3 regions of the Occallatibacter sp. FHG110214_02 genome follow, and region 3 is predicted to be linked to each of the others. Evidence: riboswitches for the same ligand, from Rfam matches in the RefSeq annotation. Region 3 holds a riboswitch; each other region holds the start of a gene.

Region 1 (2,256 bases), on a different contig from region 3:
GAGTCACCTCGCGCTGCATGCGAGCAATCTCTTCCTGCGAGCGTGTTACGCCAGCCTGAGCGCCTTCCACCTGTGCATCAAGCTCAGGCACTTCCAACACAGCCAGCGTCTGCCCCTGCCGCACGCGGTCGCCTATATCAACGTTGATATGCCGCACATAGCCGGAGACTTTTCCATGCACATCAATTTCCTGAAATGCCTGGAAGACTCCCGCCAGCACAAGCTGACGCGCAATCTCTCCGCGCCGCGCTTGCACAACAGAAACGACACGCAATGGCTGCGCTGTAGCAGTCTGTTTAGATGTTTGAAAAGGATGAAAAACAAGAGCGATCGCAATGACCGCCACAGCTACGCAAAGTGCGTAGACAAGAATGCGTTTGCCGCGCATGGGCAGAAACCTCTTTCAACGGAAATGCAAGATAGAAAGAACGCGACCGGCATCTGCCGGAGGCAATTTATCCGTGAAGAGGAAAAGGAGGAGGGCGCAGGAACAATGCGGGAGGGAAATAGAGTGACAAACGCCGCAAAGGCTTATGCGCCAGCACGGCCTGAGACCATCCCTTACGCAAATCCAGCGCAAACATCAGCAACGCCAGGTCCAGCAGCAAAGGCAACGCCGTCAAGCTACGCGGCGTTGTGACAGACACAACCTTGTCTTGAATCGCCTTGCTGGATTGCGTCAGAAGCTTGGCAACGGGAACCTTATTGTGGATGGGCGAAACCCGGTAGAGCGACATCTTGTATGCCGTGCCCCAGGAAAAAACCCCCACCCCCAGCATCAGGATTGCCAATAGAAAAATTCGGCGCGACCAAGGCGCCAAATCCGTCCAGCGGCGATTTGTGGCAGGTAACTCCACCCCAAAATTCTCCCAATACAGTGCAGCTTGGGATAATTTTACACGCTCCTGTCCCTATCCCGAACAACGGACGAGCTATCCACAGACCTGCCAGTTTTTTGCACAGACACCCCAAGATATGGGGTTGACTTCCGTCTGGCCACATGCCATAGTTATCTTCACTTCGCGGTGCCGGATTAACAAAATCCGGTGAAAAGGGAACCCGGTGCGAGTCCGGAACTGCCCCGCAGCGGTAATCAGGAACGAACGCTCCAACCAAAGCACTAGTCCTAAACAGGCCGGGAAGCTGGAGCAAGTAGGCCGCCTGTAAGTCCGAAGACCTGCCACGAAGACATACGCTCACGCCTCCGAGGGGAGGCGAGGTAGCAGAAAAGCTTTCGGACACTCCGAGAGCCATCTCTGTCTCCCCGCAAACCCGTCCGAGGCCATAAGGAGATTCCCCCATGGCCGCCCTGACGCACGACCTCCCATCCCGTCCTGCCGTTCCTCCACCCGTCTCCAACAACTTCGACCAGGCTCCGCAGCAGTCCACCGGCCTCCAGGTAATCCGCCGCAACGGTAGCTTCTCTCCGTTCGACTCCAACAAAATCACTTTAGCCATTACGAAAGCTTTTGTAGCCGTGGAAGGCGCGGACGCCGCCGCCTCACGCCGCATCCGCGATGCCGTGGAAACACTGACCGCGCAGATTGTCGAAACGCTGAACCGCCGCTCGCAGCCCGGCCGCCCCATCCATATTGAAGATATCCAGGACCAGGTAGAGTTGGCGCTCATGCGCAGCGGCGAGCACAAGATCGCCCGTGCCTACGTTCTCTATCGCGAAGAGCGCGCGCAAGAGCGCCGCAAACACGAAGAGCAGACCACCGTTCTGCAGCCGCGCCTGCACGTACGTTTCGCCGATGGCCGCACAGAGCCGCTCGATGAAGGGCAACTCTTCCGCGACATCACCGACGCCTGCGCCGGCCTCGACGGAGTCTCCGCGGACGCGGTCATGGCGGAAGTACGTCGCAATGTTTATGACGGAATCCAACTCCACGAACTCGGCCTCGCGCAGACCATGGCCGCGCGCACGCTCGTCGAGCAGGAACCGAACTACGCCTACGTCAGCGCCCGCCTGCTCCTGAATATCCTGCACGACGAAGCGCTCACCTTCCTCTTCGCGGCAAAGGACACGCACCAGCAGCATCGCAAAGTCGACTACGCCGAATACTTCCCCGAATTCGTTCGTCGCGGCATCGAGTTGCAAATCCTCGACAAGGAAATGGCCAGCTTCGATCTGAAGCGCCTCGCCAACGCCCTCAAGCCTGAGCGCGACCGCAACTTCCAGTTCCTCGGCCTGCAGACGCTCTACGACCGCTACTTCCTGCAGACCAGCGGCATCCGCTTCGAGCTTCCGCAAGC
Region 2 (2,256 bases), on a different contig from region 3:
CTGTCACATCAACCGTGACAACTGCCGAAGATACCAAGCCTTTTGCCGTAGCAGAAAGCAGATAGAGCGCTGGGGAAAGATGCTCGAAGTGATAGTGGCCGGATTGGTCGCTGACGACTCGAACGCTCGTCGTGTTGTCCTGCGAGACCAGGGTTACCGTTGCGCCAGCGACGGCTACTCCGGCGGGGTCTCTCACAACCCCACTGAAGCTTGTATTCCCCTGCGCCCAAGCAACTGCACAAGCTAGAAAGAAAACACTGGCAATCCTCAAAATGAACCGCAATTTCATGCTGACTCCTCCCTGGATACGGGATGTTGCCGTTAAATGGCTTAATTTGTACGAGGATTCCAGCGACTATTACGAGAACATGGTGGCAGCTGTGGCTACGCATTGGGAGCCGTGGCATAGAGATCCCGCAGCCCTGCTTCTGCCGCTGCGTGCGCCGCCAATCAAGAAAGGTAAACATCCGTCGAGGAGTCCGCGCCTCAAAATAATTGAGCTAGAGCGACCGCAACGATGGAATAAAAGAAGGGTAGAGAAGAGAGGAAAAGCCGAACCGAAGAACGTCCTCATCCTGCCCTCCGCTTTCACCGAAACGGGGCGCATCTTAACTACGAGGCAGGTATCCTGACTTGCAGGTCATCACCCGTCGCAGCCTTCCCATTCCTTTCGGAACAGTGGCATAGATTGCGAAGGATTCACTGCTTACAGTGGCGGGACCGTGCGGGATTTACACCCGCTTCCCTCTGTGATCTGCTTTCAATTTCAGCAGATACCTCGAAGTAAATTTATCCTAACATGCACCTGCGCGATGAAATGCTGCTAAGTCACAATTGATCTCGAAAGCGGAATGCATCGACTCAAACATCCATTGACCTGTCGAGTTCCAAGAATTTATCTTTCAATTCATCTGGTGTTCGGGAAGGCGGTGCGATTCCGCCACTACCCCGTAACTGTGACGCTGAGAGACCGGCACTCCTTTTGGAAGCCACTGGAGATCAAACCTCCGGGAAGGCTGCTCGATCTTGTCGAAGCGAAAGTCAGGAGACCGGCCAGATGCCAATCTGGGCTTGTTCGACTTCGATGGGAGAGTCGAAGAGTGTATTTGTGGTGTCCGGCTTCTAAAGCTGACGCACGCAGCGGCCTTAGTATTTCTTCCCGCCTGTCTATTTAGCGTTGCGTAAGTGACGCGGAGAACGGTGCATGTGTTCAGCTTCTGCCCGAGATGTGACTCTCGTATTAGGTGGTGTCCGCAGCGGCAAGAGCCGCTATGCCCTACAACTCGCGTCGAGAGCGGAAAAGGTCACTTTCCTCGCGACAGCGGAGCATCGTCAGGACGAGGAGATGCAGCGCAAAATCAAACGGCATCGTTCTGAACGGCCTGAGCATTGGACAACCATCGAAGAACCCCTGAACTTGGTGGAGGTAATTGAATCGGTAAGGGACTGTGACTTATTGGTTGTAGATTGCCTGACGCTGTTTGCAGGGAAGCTTCTTGAAGTCTATGAAAGCGATGCAGCAGCGATCAACAAAAGCATAGATGCGCTGTGTACGTCCCTCACATCAAATCGATTCACCATCGTGCTGGTTTCCAACGAGGTCGGGAGCGGAGTTGTTCCAGCTTTCGAGATGGGGAGACGATACAGGGACCTGCTCGGCGAGATCAATCAGCGTATTGCCGCAGTAGCTGACCATGTCGTTTTAATGGTGGCAGGGCTTCCACTTGTGCTCAAGGGCTCTCTCAGCGAAAAGGAGGGCATGTGACCGTTTCCATAAATCCAGCCGCGAAGCCTGAGATGAGCCAACCTGGCATTGACGAGTTGATTAGAGCGATTAGTCCGCCGAGCGAAGAATGGCGCGCAAGGGCACGCCTGCATCTCGACAGCTTGACGAAGCCACTCGGGAGCCTGAGCAGGCTTGAAGACATTGCGGCCCAAATTGTAGCGATTCGAGGCGAAAGAATCACGGAACCGGTAAGCAAAGCAGCCTATGTTTTTGCTGCAGATCATGGGATCACAGAAGAAGGCGTTAGCGCATATCCACGTGAAGTGACCCGGCAGATGGTTCTGAACTTTCTAGCGGAGGGCGCCGCAATCAACGTGTTAGCGCGATTGCACCACGCAGCATTGCACGTCGTCGATGTAGGTGTGGATGCGGAATTTGGCTCGATTGCGGGGCTTCTCGATCGCAAGGTGCGGCGCGGCACGCGGAATATGCTGCATGAAGCTGCGATGAGCGAAGAAGAAGTTGGGAAA
Region 3 (2,256 bases):
TGTATTGGAGCAAATTCTTTGCTGGCGCAGACCATGCACTCTGTGGAATTACACCATTGGAAAAGACTTGTGAATAGGCTTCTCCTGCGGAAACTGCATAGCCAAGTTCTTGCGTAAGCAGCGACGCAAGGTATGACCCGCTGACTCTGCCAGTAAGTTGGCTCTGACTTGAAGAGGGGTCAAGGAAATTGCCGCCACGCTGAGCAGTAGTAGGCACCGTTATGTTTCCGGTAGAGATGCCTTGCGTGGTGTGCGTGCCTTGGTAATCGGCAAAGAAAAATATCTTGTCTTTTCTTACTGGGCCTCCTGCCGTTCCACCAAATTGGTTTTGCCGGAAAACAGAGCGTGTGGGATCAAAATATCCACGCGCATCGAGATCAGTGTTGCGCAGAAATTCAAACGCTTCTCCATGAAATTGGCTTGCGCCTGATTTGCTAACAACAGTGACCATCCCGCCGTTGTAGTTGCCGTATTCCGGATCGAAGTTGTTGGTCAGAACGCGGAACTGCTCGATGGAATCAAGGTTAGGAATGATGGAGGTACCACCATTCATGTGCTCCTGCACATCGATTCCGTTGACGAGAAATCCATTGGAGGACTCACGTTGCCCGTTATTGCAAGGTTGCCGGGGTTAAGATCTCCTGAAGGATCGAGGCTTCCAGTAACTCCCGCCATAATGACGGAACTGGGCAAGAGCGTCGAAATAGGTGCAACGCCCGGCTGAATCGCGAGCAGATCCGTATAGCTTCTCCCATTCAAGGGGACCGCAGTCATCTGCGCACCGGAAACAACCTCGCCGAGATGTGTCGCGGTAGTTTCAATCTGCACGGCGGCATCGCTTGTTACTGTCACCGTATCCGCTTGCTCTCCAACAGCAAGAACAAAATCCAGCCGGATGGCTGAATCCGTATCAACGGCAACGTCGATCTCCTTCTGAGGTGCAAATCCATTGGCAGTGATAGTCAGGTCGTAATGTCCTACTGGAAGATCTGGAAAGGAGTAACGCCCCTCCTTGTCCGTGACTGCCTGCCACACTGTCTGCTGCGTGGTGCTTACCAGCTTGAGCGTTGCTCCGACAATCACAGCGCCGCTGGGGTCTGCGACTCCGCCGGAGATGCTTCCACCGCTTGCGGCAAAAACAGGAAGCGCACCCAGTAGAAAAAATGTAAGGAAGAGAAGAGAAGCAACGCTCTTTCGGCTAGCAACATGAAGAGCATTAAGCACTGGATAAAACACAAACACCTCGCAGGCGAGAAAAGGGTAGGCGAGGCTCAAAGATTTGCGAGCGATTGCCTCCGTTTCCACGCGGAGAAAAATCGTAAATTCATCCTGGATAGGTCTCCTGACTCTCAGGTCAAGCTGCAGCTATGCAGCTTGCAGAGCTGCTGCCTTCCCCGGTTTCATCCGAGTGGCGACTTGGAAGCTCCATGTCCTGATTACAGTGGCGGGACCGTGCCGGACTTATACCGGCTTCCCTATTACGCCCTCGCGGGCACCCGGAATATCTGAAACTCACCATAGCACAGCACTACCAAGCCAAAAATTGCTGTAGTACCTGTATGTGGTGATTCAAGACGAACAGGTCCGTTGCTTGCGTCGCTCCCGCTTGCCTACTCTGCTGTGTGCAAAGAGCAGCCGGTACATCGCACGGTCCACTGTCCGCGGCTAAACCTAATATCTGTAAGAGATAGCGGCGCAATGTCGAAGTGCCAGAATGTCTGTGCGGGGATATGCAGAGCGTGAACAATAGCGGCACGAATTACTGCTGGATGAGTAATTGCAACCGTAGAGGTGTGACCCAAATCACCTTGTTCTTTCATCCAGCTTCCAGCCCTGGCTACTAGTTCTTCAATGGACTCGCCGCCATGAGGAGAGGCACTCGCGTCCGTCAACCATGCCAGGATTCCATCCGGCTCTGTTGTCTGCACATCTTCCATGCTTCGGCCCTGCCATCTCCCATAGTAGCAATCGCGCAGTGCGGGAGCGACAACAGCCTGCAATCTCAAGTAGTGTGCTGTTTGCTGTGTGCGCTATTCTGGCGCGAAGTAGATATATTCTGCGCGAGGTAGCACCCAATTGGTTTTGGTAATCCTGGCAATCTCTTCTTCAGCAATGGGCTCATCGAGCGGAAAGGCTGCTCGCCTTTGTGCTTGCGTGGCTGCATGAGCGATCAGGATTAGTTTGGGTACACGGATGATTTCCTTTGCGACGTTTGTGACTCTAGCTCTTGACACGCATGATACGGAGACATAGGGT

The links. A riboswitch is a leader RNA that binds a small molecule or an ion and turns the genes downstream of it on or off. The one in region 3 is predicted to bind cobalamin.
Region 1: it holds a riboswitch for cobalamin, as region 3 does, so the genes downstream of both, AC5S3R_RS14275 (ribonucleoside-diphosphate reductase subunit alpha) here and AC5S3R_RS17940 (carboxypeptidase-like regulatory domain-containing protein) in region 3, are expected to answer to the same signal.
Region 2: it holds a riboswitch for cobalamin, as region 3 does, so the genes downstream of both, cobU (bifunctional adenosylcobinamide kinase/adenosylcobinamide-phosphate guanylyltransferase) here and AC5S3R_RS17940 (carboxypeptidase-like regulatory domain-containing protein) in region 3, are expected to answer to the same signal.

What each region holds. Positions count from the first base shown of each region.
Region 1 is NZ_JBZYWK010000016.1:69,043-71,298, forward strand. It holds gene AC5S3R_RS14265 (efflux RND transporter periplasmic adaptor subunit) at 1-388, opposite strand, end outside; gene AC5S3R_RS14270 (hypothetical protein) at 456-857, opposite strand; cobalamin riboswitch at 1,007-1,199, shown strand; gene AC5S3R_RS14275 (ribonucleoside-diphosphate reductase subunit alpha) at 1,301-2,256, shown strand, end outside.
Region 2 is NZ_JBZYWK010000021.1:23,924-26,179, reverse strand. It holds gene AC5S3R_RS16310 (TonB-dependent receptor) at 1-289, opposite strand, end outside; cobalamin riboswitch at 602-796, opposite strand; cobalamin riboswitch at 896-1,072, shown strand; gene cobU (bifunctional adenosylcobinamide kinase/adenosylcobinamide-phosphate guanylyltransferase) at 1,229-1,765, shown strand; gene cobT (nicotinate-nucleotide--dimethylbenzimidazole phosphoribosyltransferase) at 1,762-2,256, shown strand, end outside.
Region 3 is NZ_JBZYWK010000025.1:72,150-74,405, reverse strand. It holds gene AC5S3R_RS17945 (outer membrane beta-barrel protein) at 1-553, opposite strand, end outside; gene AC5S3R_RS17940 (carboxypeptidase-like regulatory domain-containing protein) at 550-1,275, opposite strand; cobalamin riboswitch at 1,316-1,515, opposite strand; partial or broken gene AC5S3R_RS17935 (histidine phosphatase family protein) at 1,611-2,018, opposite strand.